3 regions of the Bradyrhizobium sp. WYCCWR 13022 genome follow, and region 3 is predicted to be linked to each of the others. Evidence: predicted binding sites of a transcription regulator. Region 3 holds the regulator's gene; each other region holds the start of a gene.
The links. Region 3 encodes LexA, which represses DNA repair genes until DNA is damaged. Its sites were predicted from a motif close to TGTTCNNNNTGTGTTCNG; they were not measured.
Positions count from the first base shown of each region.

Region 1: the regulator LexA is predicted to act here: its motif matches at 2,605-2,622, upstream of QY049_RS09980 (ribonuclease T2).
Region 2: the regulator LexA is predicted to act here: its motif matches at 7,516-7,533, upstream of recA (recombinase RecA).

Region 1 covers NZ_JAUIZJ010000003.1:252,746-262,543, forward strand. The annotation lists gene QY049_RS09965 (outer membrane protein) at 1-341, shown strand, start outside; gene QY049_RS09970 (cold-shock protein) at 428-643, opposite strand; gene QY049_RS09975 (23S rRNA (adenine(2030)-N(6))-methyltransferase RlmJ) at 895-1,755, opposite strand; gene QY049_RS09980 (ribonuclease T2) at 1,847-2,560, opposite strand; gene QY049_RS09985 (hypothetical protein) at 2,676-3,140, opposite strand; gene QY049_RS09990 (hypothetical protein) at 3,323-3,616, shown strand; gene QY049_RS09995 (DUF3617 family protein) at 3,674-4,204, shown strand; gene QY049_RS10000 (ATP-binding protein) at 4,246-5,634, opposite strand; gene QY049_RS10005 (response regulator) at 5,655-6,386, opposite strand; gene QY049_RS10010 (MarR family winged helix-turn-helix transcriptional regulator) at 6,383-6,922, opposite strand; gene QY049_RS10015 (branched-chain amino acid aminotransferase) at 7,260-8,342, shown strand; gene hisS (histidine--tRNA ligase) at 8,425-9,798, shown strand, end outside.
Region 2 covers NZ_JAUIZJ010000001.1:159,747-169,544, reverse strand. The annotation lists gene QY049_RS00875 (efflux RND transporter permease subunit) at 1-708, shown strand, start outside; gene QY049_RS00870 (carboxymuconolactone decarboxylase family protein) at 719-1,075, shown strand; gene QY049_RS00865 (hypothetical protein) at 1,131-1,535, opposite strand; gene QY049_RS00860 (PilZ domain-containing protein) at 1,957-2,199, opposite strand; gene QY049_RS00855 (HdeA family protein) at 2,382-2,675, shown strand; gene QY049_RS00850 (PaaI family thioesterase) at 2,805-3,269, opposite strand; gene QY049_RS00845 (hypothetical protein) at 3,618-3,914, shown strand; gene QY049_RS00840 (hypothetical protein) at 4,013-4,267, shown strand; gene QY049_RS00835 (hypothetical protein) at 4,291-4,479, opposite strand; gene QY049_RS00830 (hypothetical protein) at 4,943-5,194, shown strand; gene QY049_RS00825 (hypothetical protein) at 6,249-6,383, opposite strand; gene QY049_RS00820 (hypothetical protein) at 6,944-7,105, shown strand; gene recA (recombinase RecA) at 7,626-8,714, shown strand; gene QY049_RS00810 (hypothetical protein) at 8,914-9,798, shown strand, end outside.
Region 3 covers NZ_JAUIZJ010000002.1:85,965-95,762, reverse strand. The annotation lists gene QY049_RS01400 (hypothetical protein) at 1-184, shown strand, start outside; gene glp (gephyrin-like molybdotransferase Glp) at 410-1,621, shown strand; gene lexA (transcriptional repressor LexA) at 1,798-2,499, shown strand; gene QY049_RS01385 (hypothetical protein) at 2,683-2,886, shown strand; gene QY049_RS01380 (hypothetical protein) at 3,080-3,514, shown strand; gene QY049_RS01375 (ComEC/Rec2 family competence protein) at 3,525-5,807, opposite strand; gene QY049_RS01370 (DUF2171 domain-containing protein) at 5,905-6,138, opposite strand; gene QY049_RS01365 (nuclear transport factor 2 family protein) at 6,265-6,651, opposite strand; gene QY049_RS01360 (glutamine--tRNA ligase/YqeY domain fusion protein) at 6,663-8,339, opposite strand; gene gltX (glutamate--tRNA ligase) at 8,484-9,798, shown strand, end outside.

The sequences.
Region 1 (9,798 bases), on a different contig from region 3:
CCGCTGGCGCCGACGATACGTTCGCGCCGTGGAAGTTCTCCAACCCCTGGTTCGGCACGCTGCGCGGGCGAGCCGGCTATGCCTTCAGCAACATCCTGGTCTATGGCACCGCCGGCCTCGCCTTCGGCGAGCTGCGCGGACAGACATTCGGTTGGACGGAGTCGCATACCAGCGCGGGCTGGACCGCCGGTGTTGGCGCAGAAGTCGGTTTCGCGCCGAACTGGAGCGCCAAGCTCGAATATCTCTACGTCGATCTGTCGTCGAGCCAGTTCGCCATTACAGGCGTGTCAAACGGCTATAGCGCCAGCGTGGTGCGCGCAGGCGTGAACTATCACTTCTGATAGCCAAATAAGAAAATACCGGACAACAGCCTCCCGGCCGCTCGCGGCCGGGACTTTTTTTGCACCAGGTTTTCGGGTCGGGTCCGCTACGAAAGGATCACTAAATTGACCGCCTTCGGCCCCTTCCCCTTCTTGTCCGGTTCGACTTCGAATGTGATACGCTGTCCTTCGGCAAGATCCTTCAGTCCCGCCCGCTCAACAGCGGTGATGTGAACGAAGACATCGCGACCGCCGTCGTCCGGCTTGATAAAGCCGTAGCCGCGCTCGCCGTTGAAGAACTTAACCGTTCCCGTATTGGCCATCGGGAAACTCCCCCTCATTGCTCCTCCGTCGCAACGCAGACGCGCGTCGCGACATGACCGGGCGTTACGAAGCCCGGGAGAGCTGGCCATCCTTGGGCAGACCCAACGGTCCGTCCGGATCTTTCTAGGCCTTCACTCCGCCGCAACCATTCGCGGAAGCGGAACGTAAAGCCAGTCACGGAAACAGCATAATACGGTTCTTTGCAGATTGACTACCGCTACTGCATATTTTTCCCAAGAATGGCGGCGGCTTAGGGCTTCGGTACCTCCAAACGGAATCTGGCAGCGCCGCCTTGGCCGAGCGGCATTTCGAGCTCAGGCAGGATCGTCTTGAGCTCGCTCTGCAGCGTGTATGGCGGATTGACGATCAACAGCCCGGCCGAGGTGAGGGCTCCGCCGTCGGTCTGCGGCGCGACGCTGAATTCGAGACGCAGGCATTTTCCCTGGGGCTTTGCTGCGGCTGCGAGCCGGGCCACGAGTTGGGCCAGCGTCTCGGTGGCACGGCGGCTTTTGGCGGGATACCAGATTACATAGATACCGGTCGGCCATTTGGCGAAGGCGGTGGAGAAGGCCTCGCCCAGCCGTTCGAACTCGTCCTTCACCTCGAACGGCGGGTCGATCAGCACGAGGCCGCGCCGCTCCTTTGGCGGCACGAACGCGGGCAGCGCCATCCAGCCGTCGAGATCGACGACGCGCGCCTGTTCGTCGCGCCGCAGCACGTCGATCAGTGCCTTGCGCGCCTTCGGCTCGAGCTCGCAGGCGACCAGCCGGTCCTGCGGTCGCATCAGGCCACGCGCGATCAGTGGCGAGCCCGGGTAGACCTTGAGCTCACCCTTCGGGTTGAAGGCGCGGACGATGTCCATGTACGGCTTGGTCAGGGCAACGCTCTCGTTGGAGAGGCGCGCCTGCATCAGCCGCGCGATCCCCGTCAGCCACTCGCCGCCGCGGCGTGCTTCGTCGCTGTCGAGATCATAGAGGCCGGCACCCGCATGGGTGTCGATGACGCGGAAGGCGGCCGGCTTGTCCTGCAAGTAAGTGAGGATGCGAGCCAGCACGATGTGCTTGATGACATCGGCGAAGTTGCCGGCGTGAAAGGCGTGGCGGTAGTTCATGGCGGCAGAGTTACGACATCACGCGATGAAAGTAACTCCCGTCATTCCGGGCTCACGCTCCGCTTGTCCCGGAATGATGGTGTTGATCCGACTATCCACCCCTGATCGGCGGCATCGTCACCTGGTCGCGGCGGCAGGCGCGGCGTTCGATCTCCTCGCAGGCGCGGAATTGCAGGTCCTTGCTGAGGCAGATGCGAACCTCGGACAGCCGGGTCCGGTTGCAGGTGACCGAGACGGCTGCGTCGCTCAGGCCGGGATTGGCCTTGATGAAGGCTTCTTCCACCTCGCTAGGCGCCACGGTCTTGGCCTGCGACAGGTCGAGATATTCAGCCGGAATCTTGATCACGGCGCGCGCCTTGCGGATCGTCTCGAAATAGTTGCGGCCGTCGAGCCCGGAGCAGGTGCCGTGCTTGTCCCACTCGTTGAAGATCAGGCCCGGCGCCGGCATCAAATCGAGCATCGAGGAGACGATGTTGCGGTTCAGTCGCGGCGAAGGTCGCTGGCAATATTCCGGAAAGCCGTTCTCGTATTGCGGCCACAGCCCGTGCACCACGAAGGAATAAGGCCGTCCCTCGCACTGTATGTTTGGGCGTCCGCCGCCACGGCCGCGCTCGGCCGCCTCCTCGCAGAAGGATGGCGACCAGGACAGCGACAGCACATAGAAGTCGAATTCGCCGGGTGCGTTCTGCCGCTTGTCCTGGGCCCTCGCACCGCCCGCCAGCGAGACCAGTCCGGCGGCAAGAATCAGGGGGAGTGTCAGTGAGATCACGAGACGCGGGAACGATTGCAATCTAAAATGAAACATGGCGACACCCTCAACCAGACTGTGCAATCAGCCTAGCAGCCATCCGGAACATTTCAAGAACAAAATTCAAGTGATCGAGGGCCGGCCGCTTGGTTGGCCGATAGGGCCCGTCAGCTCAAGGCTTGGCGGCGCGGCAGGACGGATTGTAGGCCCAGTTGCGGTCGAGCCCGACCACGCACCATTCGACCCCTTGGCCGAAGCTGGCAAAGCCGCCATCCTCGATGATCGAGAAGTGCACCCGGCGCACCTTGCCGTCGGTGAGCATGGCCTCGCCGGTGCAGTAGCGGCGCGGAATGTTGTCGGACGCCCAGGGGCGGAAGGCGGTCTCGTGAACGTTCGAGAAGCCCGTGATCCGCAGCGGCGAATTCCAGAACGAGCTTTCCTTCTCCCAGAACTGGGTCGAGATCGTCGGCAGCGCCTTGTCGCATTCGGCGACATTGCCGTCGTAACGCGGGCCGCTCAGCCAGAAGTTCAGCTCCAGCGGATTGGCTGCCTTGGCCTCCGTGAGCGACAGCGCTCCGAACATGAGGCCGAGAACGGCGACGAATCGAAGCGATTTCAGGGAGGTCGAGGCGCGCATGGGCAATCCAGACAGCATGATCTGTGAAGGTCGGACGGTGCCGCGAAGGGCGGGGGAGGTCAAGTGCAGCGCGGCAACACTTGGCCAGGAGTTGATCAAAACGTCGCAGTGGACAGGCCTTCCGTTCTTTTCACCGCCGCGTCGGCACCGTAAACTGGTCCCAACCAATCGGAGTGACGGGAATGCGAATCATTGCGGCCGCTGGCCTTCTTGCCCTGGGTATGATGGCGAGCCAATCGGCGCGCGCCGACCTCCTTCCGGTGCCGCCCTTTAAGGGCAACGACACCGGCGGCATCATCGCCTATTCGATGGCGACGCAGACCGATGCGCGCCAGGTCGCGGTCGATCACTGCGCGCGCTACGGCAAGGTGGTGAAATTCCTCGCTGTGCAGGCCTACGAGGGCGGCTACATCTCGTTTTCCTGCCGCTGGGTGCCCTACGGCGCCGCCGACCGGCCGATCCGCACGCTCTACTGAGGCGTATCGGAGCGCCAACAAGATCACGCCACGACGTCTCAGCCGGGAGTCTCTCCTATGACGCGCAAGCTTGCTTTGCTCGGTTCGGCCGTTTGTCTTCTGTTGTCGGCGGGCAGCGCTTTCGCCGACGATTTGCCGGTGCGCAAGGCGGGGCTCTGGGAAATGAAGATGGTCAGGTCCGGCTCGGCGATGCCGGAGATGACCATGCAGCACTGCACCGACGAGAGCGTCGACAAGGAGATGAGCAACAACATCTCCCCGATGGCCAAGCGGGTCTGCTCCAGGCAGGACATCAAGAAGACGTCGACCGGCTACGTTAGCGATTCCGAGTGCAGCATCGCCGGCATCAACACCACCTCGCACGCCGAGATCACGGGCGATTTCAATTCGGCCTATACGGTGAAGACCTCCTCGCACGCGCAAGGCGGGGCCGCGGGTACCGCGGGGCGCGACACCACCATGACGCTGGAGGCGAAATGGCTCGGCGCCTGCAAGCCGGACCAGAAGCCCGGCGACATCGTGATGCCCGGCGGCTTCAAGATGAACGTGCGCGACGTCGACAAGCTGAAGGCACTGCTGCCGAAGTGAGGTGGTGAGATCGCAGCCCGGATTGCGCTTGGCCTCATCAGCTAAACCGGAATCCTCACGCTTGCCCTCAATCCGCCCATCGGGCTGTCGCCGAGCGTGATGTCGCCGCCATGCGAGCGGGCGATGTCGCGGGCGATCGCGAGGCCCAGGCCGGTGCCGCCCTCGTCCTGGTTGCGGGCATTGTCGAGCCGCAGGAACGGCTTGAACACTTCCTCGCGCAAATGCGCGGGAATGCCAGGGCCGTCGTCGTCGACCGTGACGGTCAGGTAGCGATGATCGCGCTGGCCTGAAATGGCGATGGCCTGGCCGTAGCGCGCCGCATTGGTGACGAGGTTGGCCAGGCACCGCTTGAACGAGGCCGGCTTTACCGTCACCACCGGCAGGCCGCTGAATGTCACGGTCGCGGTATGGCCGTGGCGCTCGGCGTCGCTGCGCAATTCCTCGAGCGCCTGCGCCATGTCGGTCGGCTGCGACTGCTCGCCGGAATCGCCGCGGGCGAAGGCGAGGTAATCCTCCAGCATCATCGACATCTCGTCGACGTCCTTGCGCATGCCTTCGAGCTCGGGATTGTCGCCGATCAGCGCCAGCTCGAGCTTGAAGCGGGTGAGGATGGTGCGCAGATCGTGGCTGACGCCGGCGAGCATCGCGGTGCGCTGCTCCATGGCGCGTTCGATGCGCGACTTCATCTCGATGAAGGCGCCCGCTGCGCGCCGCACCTCGCGCGCGCCACGTGGCCTGAAGTTCGGTGCCTCGCGGCCCTTGCCGAAACTTTCGGCGGCGTCCGCGAGCCGCAGGATCGGCTTGATCTGGTTGCGCAGGAACAGCACCGACACGATCAGCAGGATCGAGGACGTCCCGACCATCCAGAACAGGAAGATTTCCGAGTTCGAGGCATAGGCCGCGCTGCGCTGCGCGAACACGCGCATCACGGCATCATCGAGCTGGATGCGGATCTCGACGAGATTGGAACGGCCGACCGTATCGATCCAGAACGAGCGCCCGATCTGGCGGCCGAGCTGCACCGACAGCGTCTGGTCCAGCAGCGAGAAGAACGGCTTCGGTCCCGGCGGAGGCATGTCACCAGCGGGCAGGAAGTCGACGACGAGGCCGAGGCGCTGCTGGGCGATGCGACGGATCTGGTCGCGGTCCTTGTCCTGCGGATAGCCCTTGTAGACGTCGATCAGCGCCGCGATGTCCTGCACCACCGCGGCCGACAGGCGGCGCGTCACCGTGTTCCAGTGCCGCTCCATGAACACGAAGGCGACGACCGATTGCAGGATCACCATCGGCACGATCATGATGAGCAGCGCGCGGGCATAGAGGCCGGTCGGCATCCAGCCCTTGAACGCATTGCCCATCCAGCCATTGGCGGCCGAAACGCGGCCGGCCGCGCTCTTCAAAAGCGTCAGGCCGGTATCGATCGTGCTCATCGCTCGTGCTTCACTATGGTCTACGGCGAGGCAACCAGGCGATAGCCGATGCCGCGCACCGCCTGGAGGAAGAGCGGATTGGCGGGATCGGTCTCGATCTTGCGCCTGAGGCGATTGATCTGCACGTCGACGGCGCGCTCGTTGACGCTGCCGTTGCCGGTCAGCGCGCTGCGCGGCACGGTCTCGCCCGGCGTTTCCGAGAGAATGCGCAGCATCTCCCGCTCGCGATCGGTGAGGTGGATGACCTCCTCGCCCTGACGCAACTCGCCGCGATCCAGATGATAGACGTAGGGACCGAACGCGATCTTCTCGACTATCGCAGCCTGCACCGGCGGCGCGGCGCGCTTGAGGATGTTGTTGATGCGCAGCGCCAGCTCCCGCGGCTCGAACGGTTTTGCGACGTAGTCGTCCGCGCCGATCTGCAAGCCCTCGATGCGGGCCTCGGCCTCATGCCGCGCCGTCAGCATCACGATCGGCACCGAGGAGGATGTGCGGATGAAGCGGGCGAGATCGAAGCCGGTCTCGCCGGGCATCATCACGTCGAGGATCAGCAGGTCGAAATGCAGCCCGAGCAGTTTCGCGCGGGCATCGCCGGCGCTGGCGGCGGTGGTGACGCGATAGCCTTCGGCCGCGAGGAAGCGTGAGAGCAGATCGCGGATGCGGCGGTCGTCGTCGACCAGCAGAAGATGCGGGGCGTCGTCGGCCGGTTGGGCCGGCGGGCGGGCGAGCGTGGCAGCGAGCGGCACGGTCACTCCTTCGAGTCTGGATTGGTGGCGAAGATCGTCTCCAGCACCTTGTCCGGATCGTCGCGGTCGATCATCGCGCGCAGGAAGCGCTTGACGGTCTCGGCATCGTCAGGCGCCATCGCGGCGAGCGCCTTGGTGATGCGCGTGGTCTGGAGGCCGGCGAGCTTCTGCACCAGCGCCTCGCCCTTCGGCGTCGCATAAAGCAGGCGCTGGCGACGGTCGTTGTCGCCGGTCTTCTGCACGATATAGCCCTCGTCCAGGAGTTGCTTGAGCACCCGGCCGAGCGACTGTTTTGTGATGCGCAGGACGTCCAGCAGGTCGGCGACCTTCAGCCCGGGGTAGCGGTAGACGAAGTGCATGACCCGGTGATGGGCACGGCCGAAGCCGAAAGCCTCCAGCTCCTGGTCGGGGTCACCGACGAAATCGCGATAGGCGAAGAACAGCAGCTCGATGATATCCCAGCGCAAATTGCCTCCATCGCCTGCCGCCGGGCGTGGCTCGGCAGCGTCTTGAGGGGGAGTCGCGAAATTTATGTCAGGCATATTGACGTATCTTGGGTTCAATGTTACAAAACGATCAGCCCGCACGAAATTTTAGATCGTTTCGCGTCGGGTGGTATTTCTAAGAGCGGCCGGAGAGAGCCGGACAGGCGGCAACGGCCGGGTCAGATCTACCGTGCGATTGTCGAGCGGCATTTCGGCAAAACATACTGGACTTCCGCCTTCCGCAAAAGCATGTCCTCGGCGACATGCTGGTCACGGAAACCGGCCGTAACAAGGCTGGCGGTGGTTCAGCCAGCAATCTAATCAAGCCAGCCGGGCCCGAAACGGGCAGGCGGGCGCCAGAACAGCGCCGCCATCGGCAGCGGGAGGCAAGGACATGAGCATGAAATTCGACATCCAGCCCGCATCCAATCCGACGCCCGAGAAGGACCGGGTCGCCAAGCTGGTCGACCCCGGCTTCGGACGCGTCTTCACCGATCACATGGCTGTGGTCCGCTACAACCAGGCCAAGGGCGGCTGGTACGAGGCGAAGATCGAGGCGCGCGCCAACTTCCAGATGGATCCGGCCGGCGCCGTCCTGCACTACGCCCAGGAAATCTTCGAGGGCCTCAAGGCCTACAAGCGCGACGACGGCGGGGTGAACCTGTTTCGCCCCGACGCCAATGCACGCCGCTTCAAGGACTCCGCCGATCGCATGGCGATGGCGCAGATCCCGGAGGACGTCTTCATCGAGGCGGTCGAGCAGGTCGTGCGCATCGACCGCGCCTGGATGCCGGGCGGCGAGGGCAGCCTTTACCTGCGCCCCTTCATGATCGCGAGCGAGACCTTCCTCGGCGTGAAGCCGTCGTCGGAATACATCTTTGCGGTGATCGCTTCGCCTGTTGGTTCCTACTTCAAGGGCGGCCCCGCGCCGGTCTCGATCTGGGTCTCCGAGAATTACACGCGCGCAGCTGTCGGTGGCACCGGCGCGGTGAAGTGCGGCGGCAATTACGCGGCGAGCCTGCGTGCGCAGGCCGAGGCGATCCAGCACGGCTGCGATCAGGTCGTCTTCCTCGATGCGGTCGAGCGCCGCTACATCGAGGAGCTCGGCGGCATGAACGTGTTCTTCGTGTTCGACGACGGTTCGCTCTCGACCCCGCCGCTCGGCACTATCCTGCCCGGCATCACCCGCGACTCCATCATCACACTCGCGCGCGATGCCGGCAAGACGGTGCGCGAGGAGCCGTATTCGCTCGACCAGTGGCGCAAGGATGCGGCCTCGGGCAGGCTGAAGGAAGCGTTCGCCTGCGGTACTGCCGCGGTGATCTCGCCGATCGGCAAAGTGCGCTCGGTCAGCGGCGATTTCGAGATCAGCGGCGGCGCCGCGGGTCCCGTCGCCATGGGCCTGCGCAAGCAGCTCGTCGACATCCAGTACGGCCGCACCAACGATCCGCACAACTGGATCCGCAAGGTGTTTTGAGGTCATCTCCCTCTCCCGCTTGCTTGCGGGAGAGGGAGAACAGGCCGGTTGCCGCACCGCGCGTCGGCTGGTAAACGCCCGCATGGCCGAAAAACCCAAAAAACCCCAGAAACTGAAGGCGCGACTTCCGCGCGGGCTCGAGGATCGAGATCCCTCGGCGATCCGGGCGACGCGCGAGATGGTCGAGAAGATCCGCGCCGTCTACGAGCTCTACGGCTTCGAGCCGGTGGAGACGCCGGCGATGGAATACACCGACGCGCTCGGCAAGTTCCTGCCCGACCAGGACCGTCCGAACGAGGGTGTGTTCTCGTTCCTGGACGACGACGAGCAGTGGATCAGCTTGCGTTACGACCTGACCGCGCCGCTCGCGCGCTATGTCGGCGAGCGCTACGGCACCGACGGTCTGGTCCTGCCCTATCGCAGCTACCGTGTCGGCTACGTCTTCCGCAACGAAAAGCCCGGCCCCGGCCGCTTCCGCCAGTTTATGCAATTCGACGCCGACACGGTCGGCTCGGCAACGCCGGCGGCGGATGCCGAGATCTGCATGATGGCGGCGGACACGATGGAGGCGCTGGGCGTTGCACGCGGCCAGTACGTCGTGAAGGTCAACAATCGCAAGGTGCTCGACGGCGTAATGGAGAGCGTCGGGCTCGGTGGCGATGAACAAGCTGGGCATCGGCTCACAGTCCTTCGAGCGATCGATAAGTTAGATCGGCTGGGATCGGAAGGAGTGCGCGAGTTGCTGGGTGCAGGTCGCAAGGACGAGAGCGGCGACTTCACCAAAGGTGCCGGCCTCGACGATGACCAAATCAGCAAAATTCTCGTTTTTGCGTTGCTGCAGGAAGGCAATGTTACTGAACTGGAAGATGTCACCAATCTTTCGCCCTCAGCGCGCGCCGCGCGAGGCAATGTGATGACCTTTTCGGCGGGGGATGACGACAAGTCGTACTTCGTAGAAAGTAACAAAGGGGTCATCGAGGGAATGATGACCCACTTCGGAAATAATGAGACATCTCGAGCAGGCATCGAAGAGCTTAAATTGATCTCGGAGTTGGTCGAGGCTGCTGGCTACAATCGAGATAGGATTCGTATCGACCCCTCCGTCGTGCGCGGCCTCGAATATTACACCGGCCCCGTCTACGAGGTCGAACTGCTGCTCGACACCAAGGACGAGAAGGGCCGTCCCGTGCGCTTCGGCTCGGTCGGCGGCGGCGGTCGTTATGACGGCCTCGTCTCGCGCTTCCGCGGCGAGCCGGTGCCCGCGACCGGCTTCTCGATCGGCGTGTCGCGGCTGCAGGCTGCGCTGACGCTGCTCGGCAAGCTGGACACGCGGCCTGAAGTCGGCCCCGTCGTCGTCACCGTGTTCGACCGCGATCGCGTCGCCGACTACCAGAAGATGGTCGCGAGCCTTCGCACCGCCGGAATCCGCGCCGAGCTCTATCTCGGCAATCCCAAG
Region 2 (9,798 bases), on a different contig from region 3:
CGGTTCACCGATATGGTGATGGCCGAGCTTGCCGGGCGCTTTGAGGCGCCACTCTACGGCATGCTCGCGATCGCCGATCGGGTGGACGCCCATGACTGGGGCAAGTTGCCGAAACCCGCGATCAGCCTGCACGGCCAGCCGTCGGACGAGTCGCATCCCACGCTGCTGTGGGACGGCGAATGGGAAATCACCTGGGTGACCTTCCGCGACATGGGGGCAGCGTTCGGCGCAGCGATCCTCGGCATCTATGTGCTGGTCGTCGCGCAATTCAGGAGCTTTCGTCTTCCACTGGTGATCCTGACGCCGATCCCGCTGACGCTGATCGGCATCCTGATCGGGCACTGGCTGCTGGGCGCGCCTTTTACCGCAACCTCGATGATCGGTTTCATCGCGCTGGCCGGCATCATCGTGCGCAACTCGATCCTGCTGGTCGACTTCATCAGGCACAGCGGTGGAGACGGCAAGTCGCTGCGCGAGGTGGTGCTGGAGGCTGGCGCGGTCCGCTTCAAGCCGATCCTGCTCACTGCGCTTGCGGCCATGATCGGCGCCGCGACGATCCTGCTGGATCCGATCTTTCAGGGATTGGCGATCTCGCTCCTGTTCGGACTTGCATCGTCAACATTGCTCACCGTTCTGGTGATTCCAGCCATCTATGTCGCCCTGCGCGCGCCGCGCGAGGCGATTCCGAACACAGCCAATCTCAGCTAGCGAGGCTCCGATGGACAAGAACTACGTCGACATTACCAAAAGCATCTCAGCCAACCTGAGGAAGCTGCGCAACGACATTCCTGACACGATGAAGGGATTTTCCGCACTTGCTCAGGCCGCCACGCGCGACGGTGCGCTCGACAAGAAGACCAAGGAACTGATTGCGCTCGCGCTCGGCGTCGCCGCGCATTGCGACGGCTGTATCGGCTTTCACGCCGAAGCGCTCGTCAAGCTCGCTGCGACGCGCGAAGAGGTCGAGGAAGCTCTTGGCATGGCGGTCTACATGGGTGGCGGCCCATCGCTGATGTATGCGGCAGATGCGATCGCGGCCTACGAGCAGTTCCAGCAGAACATGGTCGCCGCCTGACGCCGCGCAGTCGTGATCGATGCGAAATCGGATCGTGGTGCGGCGCGATGCTTCGCTAGATCGGCTCGTAGGCTTCGGAGCCGCAGATGTCGTCAGCTTCCGCGCGTCGCCGGTCGGTGATCTTTCCACTGTCGATCGTCACGATGTAGGTCTGGGTGCCCAGCGCCGAGCCGGTGGCGGAGGTGAGCTGGGCGCGGACGCAAGCCGTCCAGCCAGATCCGCGGACCTCGTGATGGGGCAAGGCCACTTGCACCTCGCGCGGATAGGAGGTGTTGAGGAAGACCACATCGATCTGCTCGCGGACCACGCGCTTGACGTCGGGCGGCGGTTCAGGAGGTTGTTGCTCTCCCTCCTTGATGCGCATGAAGTCGGGCACCGGTGCACGGCTGTCGGCAAAGCCGCACGCGCCGAGCGCGAGCGTGCATGCAAGCAGCGCCACCTGAGCAACAATCCGCAACATTCGTGAAGGTCCCCCGCAGGCCGACAGATATGCGCGAATTCGGCGGGACGAAGCCCTGCCCGATCAACAATTGCTGAAGCGGTGGAACCGCTGCATTTGCCAGTACGGGATGGCAGGCTGGTTTGGACCCAAGTGAAGGGATGGCGGACAACAAGCCCAAGACGAGAGAGCCTACGAGGCTGCGCTCGAGCGCATTCCGGACCCAACCCCTGGAGCGGCGCGCGTCCCACGGAGCCGGCTATGGGAAACCGAAATAGAGCGAGGCAGATGGTGATGGACCGGCTCCAATATCCGGTCGGCTTCCTGCTGCTGGTCGTGCGGCCCTGCAGCGTCTGAGAGACCCGCGGCGGCGATCCCATCGTATCACGCGATCATAGTCATGTTGTGGATGCGATGCGAATGGACATTCACATCACGCGCGCTAGTGCACGAAAGCCAGGCCGATGCGCCTTTCGCTGCGCCAAACTGCGCGGCAATTCCGCACGAAATTGTCGCACGCGATCGAAAGTGTGAACGATTGCGGCAATGTGACCAATGTGTCGAGGTCTATCGCCGCGCCGCTTTCCGACATGTTTCGTACGGTGCACGCGATTCCGCTATTTTCAAAGGTGATCGTGCCGCCCTTGAAAACCCGATGACGCTGCGCCGTTCGCTTCTCGATCATCCGCGTTAATCCACAATGATGATTGTGAAATAGTGCATAGAAATTGCGTTGATCTAAACTCAATACTGGCGCTCCTTGCACAGCGCTTCATACTTCGTTTACGACGTTGAGGCGGCAAGTCACTGCGCCGAGTTTTACCCCAAGCCTTTCCTTTGTGGCGTTACGCGCCGATGGAGATTCCGATGAAGACCACGCTCTCGATCCTGTTCGCCGCAGCGTTCTCGCTGTCGTCGATGCCCGCCCACGCCGTCAAGTGGGACCTCTCGACCATGTCCTGCAAGCAGTTCCTCGATAGCGGCGAGGACAACATCGCGGTCGTGCTGACCTGGATGGACGGCTGGTACAAGGGCGACGAGGACAACGCGATCATCGACACCGAAGTGTTCATCGAGAACGCCAAGAAGTTCGGTGCTTATTGCGGAAAGAATCCGACCGTCAGCGTCGTCACCGCGGCCGACGAAATTCTCGGCAAGTAGTCTTTTCGACAAGTCATCTCGAAGCGGCCGGATGAAGCGCGATTGCAGCCGCGCTTCGTTCGATGCGAACGTGATCGAGAGCCGCGGTGCGCTTTGCGCTCCCGCGGCTCTCCTCGTTTCGGATCATGTTCAGCCCGGCAGCATGGCGAACGCGCTCGACACCATCGCAATCTGCTTGTTGTCGGCGGCCGAGAGCAGGGTGACGCGGCCAAAACTCATGGTGCGTCCGAGCCGCACCACGCGTGCATCCGCCAGCACGTCCGACGCGGAGACCGCGCGCATGAAATGCGTGGTCTGGTCCACCGTCGTCATCGGACGATAGCCTCTGTTGGCGGCGAGATTCGCGATCACCATTGCGGTGTCGGCCAGCGCCATCAGCGCCTGACCGCAGACCACGCCGCCGTTGCGGCACAGCCGCTCCGAGAACGGCATGCGGAGCAGCGCGCCCGGCTGCCAGTCCGGCGTCTCGGGAGGAGGGATGTGCTCGATGCGCTCGACGGAGAGGTTGAGATCCTCGATCCAGGGCGCGAAGACCTCGCCGAGTATCCGTCTGGCCTCAGTGATTCCGAACTCGGCGTCTGGCTGCGATGGCATTGCCGTCGTTTCCTCCTCTTGTTGCCGGATGTTTCGCTCATTCTGCCCGCTTGGGCGCGGCAAAGTCACGGGGGCCGTTGGCTTGAAAATGCCCGACTTCGCCCGATATGATGCCGGGCCTGGGGGCGGGTGGACGATGTTGCGTCGATGTGTCCTGTTATTTTGCCTGGCCGCGCTCGGTCTGGCGCTGAACGGCTGCACCAAGTGCGGGCCGATCTGGGACGACTGGCTCCATGGGCCGAAATCGTGCAGATCGGATCGGCTCTAGCGGATTGAGGCGCCTCGCGCTGAAAAGGACCAACAGGGCGCGGTGTCCGCCCTCTCTATTGATGCTCAAGGAGTGAAGTAATGAAGGTTTTCCGTATGGCGGCGGTGCTGGTGCTGGTGGCTGGACCAGCCTTCGCGCAGGATTCGCCCCATATCAATCTGATGGCGGATGGTCCGGCGAAGACCGAAGACGAAAAGGCCGCCGACGCCGCACGTGACAAGGCCTACAAGGAGACGCTGAAGAAGATTCCGGACGCCAAGGCGTCCAGCGATCCCTGGGGAGGCATGCGCGCCGAGCCGCCGAAGCAGCCGGCGCCGAAGGCCGCTGCTGCCACCAGCACGCACAAGAAGCCCAAGGCCGGCACGGCCTCCAATTGACCGCGCTCCCGGCAGGCGAATGAGGCTTCGGCGGGACTCCCCTTCGCCGGGACCCGATCCTACATTCCTTCATGGTGTTGCGTTGTGGAGGGCAGGACATGGCGGATCGCCCGCGGGACCTCGCCGAGCGGATGGCGCGCCGGCGCAAGCGGGCCGTCGCGGCGGACAGCAAGGCCAGTGATGGCTATCTGCGCGAGAGCTTCACCCTGCCGCGCGCCGCGGCACGGGCACGAGCGCAGGCTTTCTTCGCGCGCTATCCCAAGGCCGGCTATATGAGCGAAGTCGAGACCTGGCGCGAGCTGCCGGGCGGCGACATCGAATTCACAATGCGCCGGCTGCCCAGCGCCGACTAGCCCGCTCGCTAGGCCCTGATCGCTCAGGCCGTCCTGCGACCGATGGCCTTCAGCTCCCGATCGATGCGCAGCTGCACGCGACGGATCGCCAGCAGGTCGATCTTCGTCTCGGTCTTGCCTGTCTTGGTCTTGTCGCCGATCCGGAACTGCCACTGCCAGACACCCGGGATCGCCGTCTTTGCAACCGTGAACTCCACGCCCCTGTGATTCATGGTCACCTCCACGATTCACCTTGCCATGTCGGGTAACATGGGCATCGTAATATTCCGACGACAAGGAAAAATTGCCGTTAAGTCGAGGATAATTCATCGGAATTGAGCAAGCGCGCGCAGTTCGAAACAAGCGAAATCGGATTCCGAAAGATGGGGCCGATGGATGGGTCTTTCGCGTGAATGGAACCTGTGAGGCGGTGGCTGGCGATTAGGTCAGGAACTCTGTTCTTGGCCGGAGAACCACGGAGTTCCCTGCCGACACCAACGGCGATTCCATCGCGATTGCTGTCGCGGGCTTCATGATTGTGCGGAACCATCGTCGTGAGAGATGTCGACCGCGCGACCATTCGCAGCAAATGAGCACGTGCATTGCTTTTCCACTTTTGCGTGCGCCTCGACTGTGATCTGGTGAGGGGTGACGAAGGCGGGGTTGGTCATCGCGCAAGAGGACCAAGAGGACGACGTGAACTGGCTCAGACATCTCGCGCAGCGATGGAGCACACGACGTTTCCCGCTGGTCTGTCCGCAATGCGGGCGGCCAGCGTCTTCTCTTCTCTACAGGCGCGGACGCTTCATGCTGGGTGACGAGAAGCTCGTCTGCGAGCAGTGCGGCACGACCAGCGTCGTCACCTTCTGGCGCTTCGAAGGCCTGGCGTGTCACGGCGAGCGCGGCGATTCCGGCAAGCCCGAGCGCTTGGCGGATTCACGGCACTGACGCCTGCGATCCACGCGTTCTCGCGCCGCCTGGCGGCAATGCCGTCGCAAGAAAAAAGCCCCGCCAGGGGAGAGCCGGGCGGGGCAGAAGGTTATTGGAGGCTGAGGTGCTGGGCTGCAACACCATAGCTCCATGACCGTAGCCCGCTCAGCTTACGAGAGCCTGACAGAGCGGATCGGAGGTGGATCCGCCCCCCGCATCGATTCCGGGAGTCGGCAGCAACAAGCCGATCTGGCCGCCGGGAACAGAAGACCCCGCTCGGGGTCGAGCGAGGTCGACTGGGTATGGAGACCCGGTGTTGGTCCACCGGGCAAGCCGAGGCTAGAGCATTCGGCTGACGGGCGCCTTACGCAGGCTCATGCGTGGCTCGCGGACGCGTTGAGGGCCGCTGTGACGTCCCAATTCAGACATCCGGCTGCACAACTTCAGACACATCCGTTGGCGACACTTTGCGGGCACGGCGAAGCCATGGGGGATACGTGGCGCGCCGACAGCGGGGTGGCATCATGGACAAGGTAGAGCGGTCATTCGCCGCCGCGACGGCGGCTGGCTTCGTGGTGTTGGTGATCGGCATCGTGCTGCTGGCGCTGATGTAGCGAGGCTCAGGCGGCCCGCGCCGCCAAAGCCGACGAAAACAACCCCATGCACAGTAGCCGGCAGCCTGTTTCGGCTGGCGTTTCCCCTGGCGCACCTTGATCTCGTCCGGCGGCAGGCGGAGATCGGCGGCGCGCTCGGCGCGGTCCCTCTTGCGGAACTCGCTTTCCCTGCGCTCGAACTTCACCGTCTCCTCGAGCGCCGCCTCGATCAGGAACTGCGCCTGACGGCATCGTGCAGCGTGTCTTCCGTCATGATCCGATTCCCCATTGCGGCGCCCCCGTTCCCCCAGGGAATTAGGACGCTCTGCATTGAGCTAGATCAGTGGCGCTTCATCGATCGCGCGATAGTTTTCCAAGCCCGGGGCTGGTTATGCGATTTCAGTATTGCTTATTGCAACCCGGGAGGGCCTCGGCCGTCTCATCGCGGCCGGGGCCTTTCGCCGCCAACTGCGGCGGCCCTACCATCCGAATGAATAGCGGATGTGGCGCAGCATCCCAAAGGCTGCGTCGGTGTAGGCGCCATATGCATAGTGCCGGTCCGCCGCGACGAGGCTGCCGAGTGCAATCACGATGGCGAAAAAGACCTTAGGCACAATGCCGAAGAGCATCCGACCGTTTGGTTGCGAAATTCTAAATAGGACACTCCGAATTTCTTCTTAGGACACCAAGGGTGGAATACGGACGGTACCCAAATTCTGGTGCTCTCCCACAGTTTCAAGTTAGGACACTGGAACGAATGCTCGCCTTGCGAGTTTGCTGCCGGTGGTCTCCCTCATCGGGGTCACATGAACCAGCGCAAGGCCCCAATCTCGCCAGCCCCGGATTGGGGCCTTTTGGTTACAGAAAGCAAAAACGCCGCCCGCTTAAAACCAGCGCAGGCGGCGGCCTTTCCAGCCCCGGGAGGGAGATTGTAAAATCCCGATCCTGTGTGTCTGTGCAGGGCGCCCAAAGGTTCAACGCGACACCCGCAGAGGCGGATTAGGACGCTCCAAAAGTCACACAAAAAGCCCGCCTAGGGGCGGGCTTCATTCCGAGGTGGCCTTATCTGAGTACGAGCGCCCCAAGGAACATTCCGGTCCACACTCCGCCACCGCAGATGCCTGCTACCAGCGGCCGACAAAGCGTTGTGATTAGCTGGGTGGGAGAGAAGGGCGTGAGCGAATCTTCGATTGCGATAAAGGATGATCGTCTAGAGCTAGCTGCGCTCCTGTACGATCAAGCTGGCGTGCAAAAGGTGATTGATCGCCTAGCGGCAATGAAGTCGCTTCTCCCGGAGAAAGCGCCAGAGCCTAAAAAGGAAGAGGCCGCCAACTGAGGCGGCCCTAGTGCATGAAGATAGCAATGGCAGACAGGATCACCGGCACAGAACCGGCCGTGATCACAAACGCCTTGTACCAAAGATCATTGCCCATAAGGACAGTATCTTCCGGTAGCGGGCTGCCGTCTATGCAACTTGTGCCAGTTTATGGGCCCCAACTGAGGCGCCCTTACCGGATCATGAGCATGGCGGTGCTGGCAATAAGAGTGCCGAGGCCCACTACCGTGATCGCGAGGGCCAACATACCCAATCTGTCCAATTTGTTTGCCGCCACCCTCAGTTACCTTTCGCATGTGGAGACGGCTTAAGTATCAAAGTGAACACTTGTTCCTAATTGGCGAACTAGGACCTGCAAAATTCAACTTAGGACACTTGGGGTCAAATACGGACAGCACCCGCCTACCGCAAAGAACATATTGCGAACAAAGAACAGATGGTGTACATTGGTTTTATCGACGAGCCGCCCGCCCAACCGTTTGTCCCACACGCGAATCCTCGCCATAAGGAGCACGACCCAATGTCCGCCACTGCCCTGCGTATCGTCGAAGGATCTTCCATGGACAAGAGTAAAGCTCTGGCTGCCGCGCTCTCCCAGATCGAGCGCCAGTTCGGCAAGGGCTCGGTGATGAAGCTCGGCAAGAACGACCGTTCGATGGACATCGAGGCGGTCTCGTCGGGCTCGCTGGGGCTGGACATCGCGCTCGGCATCGGCGGCCTGCCCAAGGGGCGTATCGTCGAGATCTACGGGCCGGAATCGTCGGGCAAGACCACCCTGGCGCTGCATACCGTGGCGGAAGCCCAGAAGAAGGGCGGCATTTGCGCCTTCATCGACGCCGAGCACGCGCTCGACCCGGTCTATGCCCGCAAGCTCGGGGTCAACATCGACGAGCTCCTGATCTCGCAACCCGACACCGGCGAGCAGGCGCTGGAAATCTGCGACACGCTGGTGCGCTCGGGTGCGGTGGATGTGCTGGTGGTCGATTCGGTCGCGGCGCTGGTGCCGAAGGCCGAGCTCGAAGGCGAGATGGGCGATGCACTGCCGGGTCTTCAAGCGCGGTTGATGAGCCAGGCGCTGCGCAAGCTGACCGCCTCGATCAACAAGTCCAACACCATGGTGATCTTCATCAACCAGATCCGCATGAAGATCGGTGTGATGTACGGATCGCCCGAAACCACGACCGGCGGCAACGCGCTGAAGTTCTATGCCTCCGTCCGCCTCGACATCCGCCGTATCGGCGCGATCAAGGAGCGCGACGAAGTGGTCGGCAACACGACGCGTGTGAAGGTGGTGAAGAACAAGCTGGCACCGCCCTTCAAGCAGGTCGAGTTCGACATCATGTACGGCGAGGGCGTCTCCAAGATGGGCGAGATCCTCGATCTCGGCGTCAAGGCCGGCATCGTCGAGAAATCAGGCGCCTGGTTCTCCTATGACAGCCAGCGCCTCGGCCAGGGCCGCGAGAACTCGAAAGCGTTTTTGAAGTCCAACCCCGACATTACCGCCAAGATCGAGACCGCGATCCGCCAGAACTCCGGCCTGATCTCCGAGCAGATTTTGGCCGGCACGCCCGAGAGCGACGCCGACGGCGACGAGCCCGCGGACGAGTAAGCCTCGAGTACAAGTTTTCGCGAGAAGCGGGCGCTGAGGACGTTGAGTTGCCGACGTCGTCAGTGCCCGTTTCTTTTGTGTTGGAGTGATCGGGGGGTGATGAAGCGTCTGATCTTGACCGGTGTGGCCGGCGCCGATCTCGCCAAATCGAAACTGGCCGAGATCGTCGTTCTCTTCTTTTTCCGGTTCATGTGGGCCGTTGCCTTCGCCGGAGTATTTCGCAGCCTATTTCGGGGCGCAGGGGACGCTCAAGCCGGGCGATCACTGGTCGGATTGGGGTCCAAAATGGCCCTCCAAGTTCAAGGAACTTAGGAAGTTACCGTTCGCCGATTTTTGCGAGCGCCATGACGAGATTGAGCTTTGGTTCGACCCGAGTCCAGACGATCAACTGCAGCTGATCTGGCTGCTCGACCATCTCGCCTGTTACCCTGAGCTGCTTAAAAAACTCGGACTGCGCTTGGTCGCATTCGATCTGTTCGATGTGCGAGAGAAAGTCTCCGAAGCGTCCGCATCGCACATTCGTATGGTGGATGTTCAGGCCCGAGAACTCCAGACCGCTGGAATGGCTTGGCAAGCGTATCGCGCGCCGACGCCTGAAGCCTGTGCGAATGTACTTCACAGCGATCTAAGCGCCCTGTTGATGCTGCGATCGGCATGGCAACGGCTGTTGGGAGAGCTACCGTCGCCCCTGAGCGGTCTTGGTGCGAGCGAGATGCGATTTCTGGAGATGCTTGCCCGAGGGTACGCGAACACGAACGCCCTGTTTCATCTGCGTTCACTGCGGGGCACGTACGTGTTTGGCGAATTCGAACTGGGGTCGCTGCTGGAGGGGCTCGCACTCGGCCCCAAGCCGGCAGTGGCCGGTCTGGGCGACGAACTGCGTACGATCGACCCCGAGGATTTGGGAGCTCGGCACGACGATGCGATCCGTCACGCACGGTACAAGCAATCCCGCATGTCGCTCACTGATCTCGGGAAGGCGGTGCTGGCGGGAGACCAGGATTTCCTCCAGCACAACCCGATCCACCGCTGGAGGGGCGGCACGCTTCTGACCAATGAACGGCTCTGGAGGTGGGATCGCGAG
Region 3 (9,798 bases):
AACCTACCTCACCAAGCAGGCCTCTCTGCTGATGAAATACGCCAGAACCACCTCGGATTCTGACCTTTCCGCAAAACTGATCAGCAAGGCCGCCGATCTCAAGGCCCAGGCCGATCCGATGCCTGACAGGGACCAGAGTCCCGAAGCGCCAGACGTCAGTCCGGACAAGCAGCCGGGGACCTGACCGGTGCTGGCCGTGGCTCTCGTCATCCTCGCCATAGCCATCCTCGAACCGGTCTGCTTCGCCTTCCGGATCATGCCGCGGCGACTTTGATCTTGCGCCTTCGTCGCCGAGCTGACGACGCACGACAAATCATGCTGCGCGACCACCGTTTTGCCTCTGCGCCTGCACTCGGCTAGAACTCTCGCCGCCGATTTGCCCGAACGGGCGCAGCTGGAGTTTTCACCCGTGGCCCTGATGCCGGTTTCCGACGCGCTCGCCGCGGTGCTTGCCGGCGCGCAGCCGCTGACCGAAGAGGTCGTCGCACTCGAGGCGGCCTTCCACCGCGTGCTCTCGCGCGACGTCGCGGCGCGGCGGACGCAGCCGCCGCAGGCGATGTCGGCGATGGACGGCTATGCCGTTCGTGCGGCCGATGCGGCGAAGCCCGGGGCGCAGCTTGTCGTCGTCGGCGAAGTCGCAGCCGGCCGACCGTTCGCGGGGACCGTCGGCGCCGGCGAAGCCGTGCGAATCTTCACCGGTGGTGTCATCCCCGATGGTGCGGATGCGGTCGTTATCCAGGAGGACACCGTCACCGACGGCAAGCGCATCACCATCAAGGAGGCCGCCGTCACCGGGCGCCACATTCGCCCCGCCGGCATCGACTTCCGCGAGGGCGACGTGCTCCTGCGCAAGGGCGTACGGCTCACCGAGCGGGACCTTGCACTTGCCGCCGGCATGAACCACCCGCAGCTCGCGGTGTGCCGCCGTCCGAAAGTCGCGATCCTCGCGACCGGCGACGAACTGGTGATGCCGGGATCGACGCCCGGTCATGGCCAGATCGTCTATTCCAACGGCTACGCCCTGCACGCGCTCGCCCGCAGCGAGGGCGCCGACACCATCGACCTCGGCGTTGCCGCAGATACGCTTGCCGCCACCAGCGCCGGTATCCGCCGCGCGCGAGAATCCAGCGCCGACATCCTGATCACGACGGGCGGCGCCTCGGTCGGCGACCACGATCTGGTGCAGCAGGCCCTCCGGGACGAAGGCACTGCGATGGCGTTCTGGAAGATCGCAATGCGGCCGGGCAAGCCGATGATGAACGGACAGCTCGGAGCGATGCGCGTGATCGGCCTGCCCGGCAATCCCGTGTCGTCCTACGTGTGCGGTTTCCTCTTCATGGTCCCGCTGATTCGCGCTTTGTCCGGCCGTTCGGTTGTCCATCATCGCCGCGAACGCGCCGTGCTCGGCCGCGACGTCGGCGCCAATGACCAGCGCGAGGATTATCTGCGTGCGCGTCTCGACGAGCGTGACGACGGCACGCTCGTCGCCCTTCCCGTCAATCACCAGGACTCCTCGCTGCTTGCGAATCTCGCTGCGGCACAGGCACTTCTCGTGCGTCCGCCATTCGCACCGAAGGCCGAAGCGGGAGCGCCCTGCGAGGTGTTGCGACTGCCCGCCTGAGCGCATCGTTCGCAACCGTTCCGCGAACTTTGCCGCGTTCACGGTAAATTAAGCAGTTGCGGAACATGTATCGAACATATAGTGTCCGTTCATGATTTGTTTCGAGCATGTAGCGGCTTATTGCTGAATTCAGCGTCTCGGAATCGAACGACATCGTCAGGGGGATTTTGGTCGAGATGTTAACGCGCAAACAATACGAGCTCCTGCGGTTCATCAGCGAGCGGCTGAAGGAAAGCGGCGTGCCGCCCTCCTTCGACGAGATGAAGGACGCGCTCGATCTGCGCTCGAAGTCGGGCATCCACCGCCTGATCACGGCGCTCGAGGAGCGTGGCTTCATCCGCCGCCTGCCCAACCGGGCCCGCGCCATCGAGGTGATCAAGCTGCCGGAGCTCCAAGCCGCCGCCGGTAGCCGCCGCGGCTTCACGCCAAGCGTCATCGAAGGCAATCTCGGCAAGGTGCGCACGACATCGAGCCCGCCCGCCGACGAGGGCGAGCGTCCGGTCGCGGTGCCCGTCATGGGCCGGATCGCAGCCGGCACGCCCATCGAGGCGCTGCAGACCCGCAGCCACACCATCAGCGTCCCCCCTGACATGCTGGGCGCTGGCGAGCACTACGCGCTCGAAGTGCGCGGCGATTCCATGGTCGACGCCGGCATTCTCGACGGCGACATGGCGCTGATCCAGCGCAACGAGAGCTGCGACACCGGCGATATCGTGGTCGCGCTGATCGACGACGAGGAAGCCACCTTGAAGCGCTTCCGCCGCCGCGGCGCCTCGATCGCGCTGGAGCCGGCCAACGCGGCCTACGAGGTCCGCATCCTCCCGCCCAACCGGGTCAAGATCCAGGGCAAGCTGATCGGACTGTATCGGAAGTACTGAGCGCCGGACGACCTGAGCGCTCACGCGCAATCAACGATCGGAGCGGACGATTGTCCGCTCCGGCCGGATGGTCTTTCTGGTTTTGCACAGATTATCCGGCCCCCTCTCCAGCACTACATCCTCGGCACGCCGCGACGAAGCACGCATCGCTTCATAAGCCTCCAGGCGACCGAGGAGACAACCATGCGCAAGATCTTCCTGAGCACCGTCACGATGGCGCTGATTGCAGCATCGGCGTCACAAGCCCTCGCTGCGCAGCCGCAACATCGCGCCCGCAAGGCACCGCAGGCGACGAGCGCGCAATTGCGTGATGCGCATAATACCGTCGAGCAATCCTCGCGGCCGGCCTGGCCATATTCGGGCTGGTCGGCACCGGCCGGACGCTGACGGCGACGGTCGCCGAATGCACGGAAGCAGGCTTTGTTCCTAGCGGTTCGGGAAAGATATTGTGATTGCGGCTTGCGTATCCGGGCCGCAGATTTGCCTACAACCGAGCGGAGTCTTGCAGGCTTCCACTCTGATAGAGGCCTGCGCCTCCAGGCCAGAGGCGCGGGTTACTATCCCTGATGAGGAGCACCCGATGTGTGACTATAGCCTGCATGCCGTCGCGACACGTCCCGCAGAAGTCGGCGAGACGATCGTCACGACAACATTTCGCGGTACCTCGACGCGCGGCTTCGCCTCCGAAGCCGACATGTCGGTCGCGGTCTGCCTGCTGCCGGGAACGGAGCTCGCGTTCGCCGACAACGTCCGTTACGATAACAGGTGGATCTGGACGCGCACCGTCAACTCGCGCGTCGGCAAGTTCGGCAAGGTCGATCCGCACATTCCCGATCGTCATCACGATGCGATCGAATTCCCCGATGGCAAATACGTGCTGGTGACGCAGCTCGTCGAAGGTCAGCGCGCAACCGTGCTGCAACTGCCCGTGACCCAGCCGCTCGGCGAGCGCGAGCAGAAGCCGCAAGGGATCGCTGACAGCCGCACCACGACGCCGCGGCTGCCGATCGGCTGAAAGGTCGATCTTACTCCTCAGCCTGAAGGTCGGCCTCCGACGGTGTTACGTCCCGGGAGCGTGGAGCTACCGACCTTGGCATGAGGGTCTGCTCGAAGTCTCCATCGCCGGTCGCCGCCGGCGACCAGGGGCGGTTTGCGCCCCTTCCCCTCACAGCCTGAATCGCAAAACCGTCACCGCGCTGCGTGAGCGCCAGCGCGCCCTGGTGCGCGAGACGCGGTCGATCGACCACCATCGCGGCGCAATCCGGCGCCGTAGGCCTGGTCGTCACCACCAGCGCGGCACGACTGCAATCGTCGGCCAGCGCGTCGATGCGTATCGACAGCGCAATCATGCGACCGTCGGCGAGCGTCGTCACGCAGCCGGCGTCGTCGCATGACACGCCGTCACCAAGCGAGGCGCTGGCCGCGTCGCGCGGGTCAGCATCGGCGGCAAGCCACTCCTTGAGCAGAAAATTGTCCTTCTTCATTCTGATCACGTGCAGTTGCCCATCCCTGCCTCGCACTGCGACGTTCTGGCCGTCAGCGGCAATCAGGATATCGGGTTGCCGGACCGACAGCCCCCAGACGGTCGCAGCCACGAGCACGCAAGCACCCGACCAGCGCAGCGGCGTGCGCAACAGGCCCATCAGGATCAGGCCGAGGCTCGCCGCAATCAACGGCGCAGTGCCGAAGGCGGCGACATGGCCGATCGCTCCGGGCAGTGCGGCCACCCAGCGCGACACCGCCACCATCCAGTCGATGCCGATCCCCATCAACCACCAGAACACACCGTCGAGTCCGAAGGGAGCCGCGAGCAATCCCAGCAGCCCCGCGGGCATCACCAGCGCCGAGACCACCGGCATCGCGCCGAGATTGGCGAGCACGCCGTAGGGCGTGACGCGATGGAAATGGAAGGCGGCATAAGGCGTGGTTGCAAACCCGGCGATCATCGAGGCCATGAACAGCATCGCGATCTCGCGGCCGCCCCACAGCGCGATGCGCGCGGTCGCCGAGTGGTCAGGTGAGGCAAACAGGTTCGGCATGCCGATCTGCACCAGGGCCACCAGCCCGAGCGTCGCGGCGAAGGACATTTGAAAGCTCGGATGCACGAGCGCCTCCGGCGCCACCGCCAGCACGATCAGCGCCGCGACCGCCAGCGTGCGGAAGGTGACGGCGCGGCGATCGACGATCACCGCGATCAGCACCACGGCAGTCATGAAGAACGATCGTTGGGTTGCGACTTCAGCGCCCGAGAGCAGCAAATAGAAAGCAGAAGCGACCAGGGCCGCGGCGGCCGACCATTTCTTGATGGGAAATCCCGCCGCCAGCCCGGGGATCAGCGCGAGCAGTGCGCGAACCGCGAAGAAGACGACACCGGCGACGACAGCCATGTGGTAGCCGGAGATCGACAGCACGTGGCCGAGGCCGGAGATAAACATCGCGTCGTTGACGGGCGTCGTGATCGCATCGCGGCGGCCGGTCAGAAGCGCAGTCGCAATCGCGCGGTTGTCGCCGTCGAGTACGGCGCGGATGCGCGCGTCGATCCCATCGCGCAGGCCTTGCAGGACGGCGGCATAGCGCAGCTGCAAGCCGCCGGCATCGGGCGGTGTCACAGTCGTGATTGCCCCCATCGCGAAACCGGACGCGCCGATCCCCTGGAAGAACATGTCGCGCGAGAAGTCGTAGCTCCCCGGTCGCAACGGCGCGAGCGGCGGCATCAGCCGCGCCTTCAACTGCACGAAGCTGCCGACATCAGGCGCCATCCCCTTGCGCACGGAGAGGCGGACGCGCTCGAGCTTCAAATCGCTGTGCTGCGCCTCCATCGCGGTGACGCGCAGCACGAAACGGTCGGTGCGCTCGCGGATGTCACGGGTCTCGACGAAGCCCGACAGCGACACCGAATAAAGCGGCCTTGTGAGCACGGTATGCGCGATGCGCGCCGTCTTCCATGTCGCCATGGCAAAGCCGGCCGCGACCGCGGCGATCATGATCGCCGGCGCGAACCACCGGCTTCGTCGCAACAAGACCGCGCCAAGCGTCAATGCGGCCGCCGTCGCAGCCGTGACCCACAACACGGGCTCATGGTCGGCGGCGAAGTAGAGCGCAATCCCGCAGCCGAAGGCGATCGGCACCCACGGGAACAGGCGCCCGGCGCCGGCCTCAGCCTTTGCCCATTCACGCAGCGTCCCGACGACCGCGGGCCAGACGCCAAACCCTGCCGGCACAAACCCGCCGGCCGACGCGGCCCCGCCTGTGGGCCAAGTCCCGGCGATACCCTGCGAGGCGCGTTGTGGCCGGCCCGGCTCCGCCATGTCTTGGCAACCCTGCGATACGCTACGGTTGCAAAGGCTACCGGAACGTGCAGGCCGCAGAATAGCGGTACGGATCGGGAACGAAGGGGCTGCTGCCCTACTTTTCCTCTTCCATCGTCACCGCCACATCCGCCTTGGCCGACAGCCGGACCTTGTTGCCCTCGACACCAGCGACGAGGCCCTTGTCGATGAAATGATGGTGGCCCTTGTGGCTGCCCTCGCCGCTGTCCTTCTTGGTCAGCTTGATGCGGTTGCCCTCGACCTTGTCGACCGTGCCGACGTGGACGCCATCGGCGCCGATGACTTCCATATGCTCTGCGATGTTCTGCATGGTGGGATCCTTGGGTTGGATCCATCCTCAACGCGCGCAGAGAGATTGGGTTCGTATTTTCTGTCGTTCCGAGGCGCGCCACTGTCGCGAGCCCGGAATGACGATAATTGTGGGATCGCGTCGTCCCTAAATCAGCGGCGCCTTCGCCGAGGCGTGGTGATTGACGATCTTCCAGTCACCGTCCTCGCGGATGATGACCCAGCTCATCTTCACGAGGAGATCGGGCCGTTCACCGGCGAGATCGAAATTGATGGTTGCGCCCATGTTGATCAGGTCAGGCCCTGCATGCGTCGCCTGCACTTCCGAAAATGTCGCGCTGGGCTTGCGCCAGCGCGGCAGGCCGTTGAAGTAATTGGTGACGCCGTCCCTGCCCCGATAAAGCGTTGGGTTCGAGCCAAAGAAGAATGCGTTCTTCGAATAGAGCGATGACAGAGCCGCCGCATCAAGGCTGGCGAAGCCGGCGCACCATTTCGCGATGATGGCGGAAACGATGGCGTCGGCCTCGTTGCTCATGTCCGCGTCCCTCAACCCTTGGCGACTTCCTTCGCGAACGTATCGCGCAGGCCGATGGTGCGCGAGAACACCGGCTTGCCCGGCGTCGAGTCCCTGTCGCGCACGAAATAGCCCTGGCGTTCGAACTGCATAGGCTCCATCGAGTTGCTCTCGGCAACGGAGGCTTCGATCCGCGCGTCGGACAGGATTTCCAACGAGTTCGGATTGAGATCAGCCGCGAAATTCGAGGCGTCCGGGCTCGGATTGGCAAAAAGCTGGTTGTAGATGCGGATCTCCGCGGGCACCGATGTCGCGGCCGGCAGCCAGTGCATGGTCGCCTTGACCTTGCGGCCGTCGGGCGCGTTGCCGCCCTTGGTCGCGGGATCGTAGGTGCAACGCAGTTCCACGACCTCGCCCTTGTCGTTCTTGATCACGCCGGTGCACTTGACGAAATAGGCGTAGCGCAGCCGCACCTCGTTGCCCGGCGACAGGCGGAAGAACTTCTTCGGTGGGTTCTCCATGAAGTCGTCCTGCTCGATATAGAGCTCGCGGCCGAACGTGATCTTGCGCGTGCCGGCGCCGGGATCGTCGGGATGGTTGATCGCCTCGAGCTCCTCGCTCTGCCCTTCCGGATAGTTCTCGATCACGACCTTGAGCGGCCGTAGCACGCCCATGCGCCGCTGCGCAGTACGGTTCAGCTCCTCGCGGATGCAGAACTCGAGCATGCCGACGTCGACCACGCTGTTGGCCTTCGCAACCCCGATGCGCTTGACGAACTCACGAAGCGCGGCCGGCGGCACGCCGCGGCGGCGCATGCCCGCCATGGTCGGCATGCGCGGATCGTCCCATCCGGCGACATGGCCGTCGCGGACGAGCTGTGTCAGCACACGCTTGGACAGCAGCGTGTAGGTCAGGTTCAGCCGCGCGAACTCGTACTGGTGCGGCTTCGACGGCACCGGCAGCTTCTCGATGAACCAGTCATAGAGCGGCCGGTGGTCCTCGAACTCCAGCGTGCAGATCGAGTGCGTGATGCCCTCGATCGCGTCCGACTGGCCGTGGGCATAGTCGTAGCTCGGATAGATGCTCCACTTGGTCCCGGTGCGCGGATGGTGCGCATGCAGGATGCGGTAGAGCACGGGATCGCGCAGATTGATGTTGCCCGCGGACATGTCGATCTTGGCCCGCAGCACGCGCGCGCCGTTCGGGAATTCGCCGGCCTTCATGCGGCGGAACAGGTCGAGATTTTCATCGACGCTGCGGTCGCGGAACGGCGAGTTCTTGCCGGGCTCGGTCAGCGTGCCACGCGACAGGCGGATCTCCTCCTGGGTCTGGTCGTCGACATAGGCGAGGCCGTCGCGGACCAGCTTCTCCGCCCATTCGTACAGGCGGTCGAAATAATCCGAGGCAAAGAACAGGTTCTTGCCCCAGTCGAAGCCGAGCCAATGCACGTCGGCCTGGATGGAATCGATATATTCCTGCTCTTCCTTGACCGGATTGGTGTCGTCGAAGCGTAGATGGCAACGGCCCGGAAACTCCTGGGCGATGCCGAAATTGAGGGCGATCGACTTGGCATGGCCGATGTGGAGATAGCCGTTCGGCTCCGGCGGGAACCGGGTCACGATCTCCTTGTACTTGGCCTGGTCGAGGTCGGCCTGGATGATGTCACGAATGAAATCGCGCCCAACCTCAGTCGCCACCGGTTCTGTCATTACGAAAATCCTGTAGGGAAATCAGCGGTCCTTCTGCCAAATTCGCTTGGCTGCGCCAAGGCCTTAAGGCATCCGCTGCCGGGCTTTAGTTATGCTCCGGTCCTGTTATATACCACCGCCTCCAATGCATAGGCCCTGCCAAGAATGACCGATTCCGTCGTCACCCGCTTTGCCCCCTCGCCGACCGGCTTCCTCCATATCGGAGGTGCCCGCACCGCGCTGTTCAACTGGCTCTATGCGAAGAAGCACGGCGGCAGGATGCTGCTCCGGATCGAGGACACCGACCGGGAGCGCTCCACCGAGGCCGCGATCGGAGCGATCCTGGACGGGCTGAAATGGCTGGAGCTCGGCTGGGATGGCGACGTCATCTACCAGTTCAGCCGCGCCGCCCGTCACCGCGAAGTCGCCGAGCAGCTGCTCGCCGACGGCAAGGCCTATCGCTGCTACGCTACCGCGGAGGAACTCGCCGCCATGCGGGAGAAGGCGCGCAGCGAGGGCCGCACCCGCCTCTATGACGGCATGTGGCGCGACCGCGATCCCGCGACTGCCCCGTCCGACGTCAAGCCGACCATCCGCCTGCGCGCGCCGCAGACCGGCGAGACCGTGATCGAGGACCAGGTTCAGGGCCGCGTGGTCTGGCAGAACGAGAATCTCGACGACCTCGTCCTGCTGCGCGGCGATGGCAACCCGACCTACATGCTCGCGGTGGTCGTGGACGACCACGACATGGGCGTCACCCACGTCATTCGCGGCGACGACCATCTGATCAATGCCGCGCGCCAGAAGCAGATCTACGACGCGATGGGCTGGGCGCTGCCGAGCATGTCGCACATCCCCCTCATCCACGGGCCCGACGGCTCGAAACTGTCCAAGCGCCACGGCGCGCTCGGCGTCGATGCGTACCGCGCCATGGGGTACCTCCCGGCCGCCTTGCGCAACTACCTTGTCCGCCTCGGCTGGAGCCATGGCGACCAGGAAATCTTCTCGACCGAGGAGATGATCGCCGCGTTCGATCTCGCCAGCGTCGGCCGTGCCGCCGCCCGCTTCGATTTCGCCAAGCTCGAGAACCTCAACGGCCATTACATCCGCCACGCCGACGATCAATCACTCGTGAAAATGTTCGGAGATGTGCTCGACCACGTCGTGCCTGCTCGCGACGAGATTAAAGCCAAGTTGAACGATACCACGCGCGCCCAGCTGCTCAAGGCCATGCCGGCTTTGAAGGAGCGCGCCAAGACGCTGATCGAGCTGATCGACGGCGCTGATTTCATCTTCGCCGACCGGCCTTTGCAGCTCGATCCGAAAGCGGCCGCCCTGCTGACGCCTGACAACCGCAAGCTGATCGGCCAGCTTCATTCCGCGCTGGAGAATGTCGAGACCTGGAGCGGCGCCGCCACGGAAGCTGCACTACGCGCATTCGCGGAGGAAAATAGTCTCAAGCTCGGCGCCGTCGCCCAGC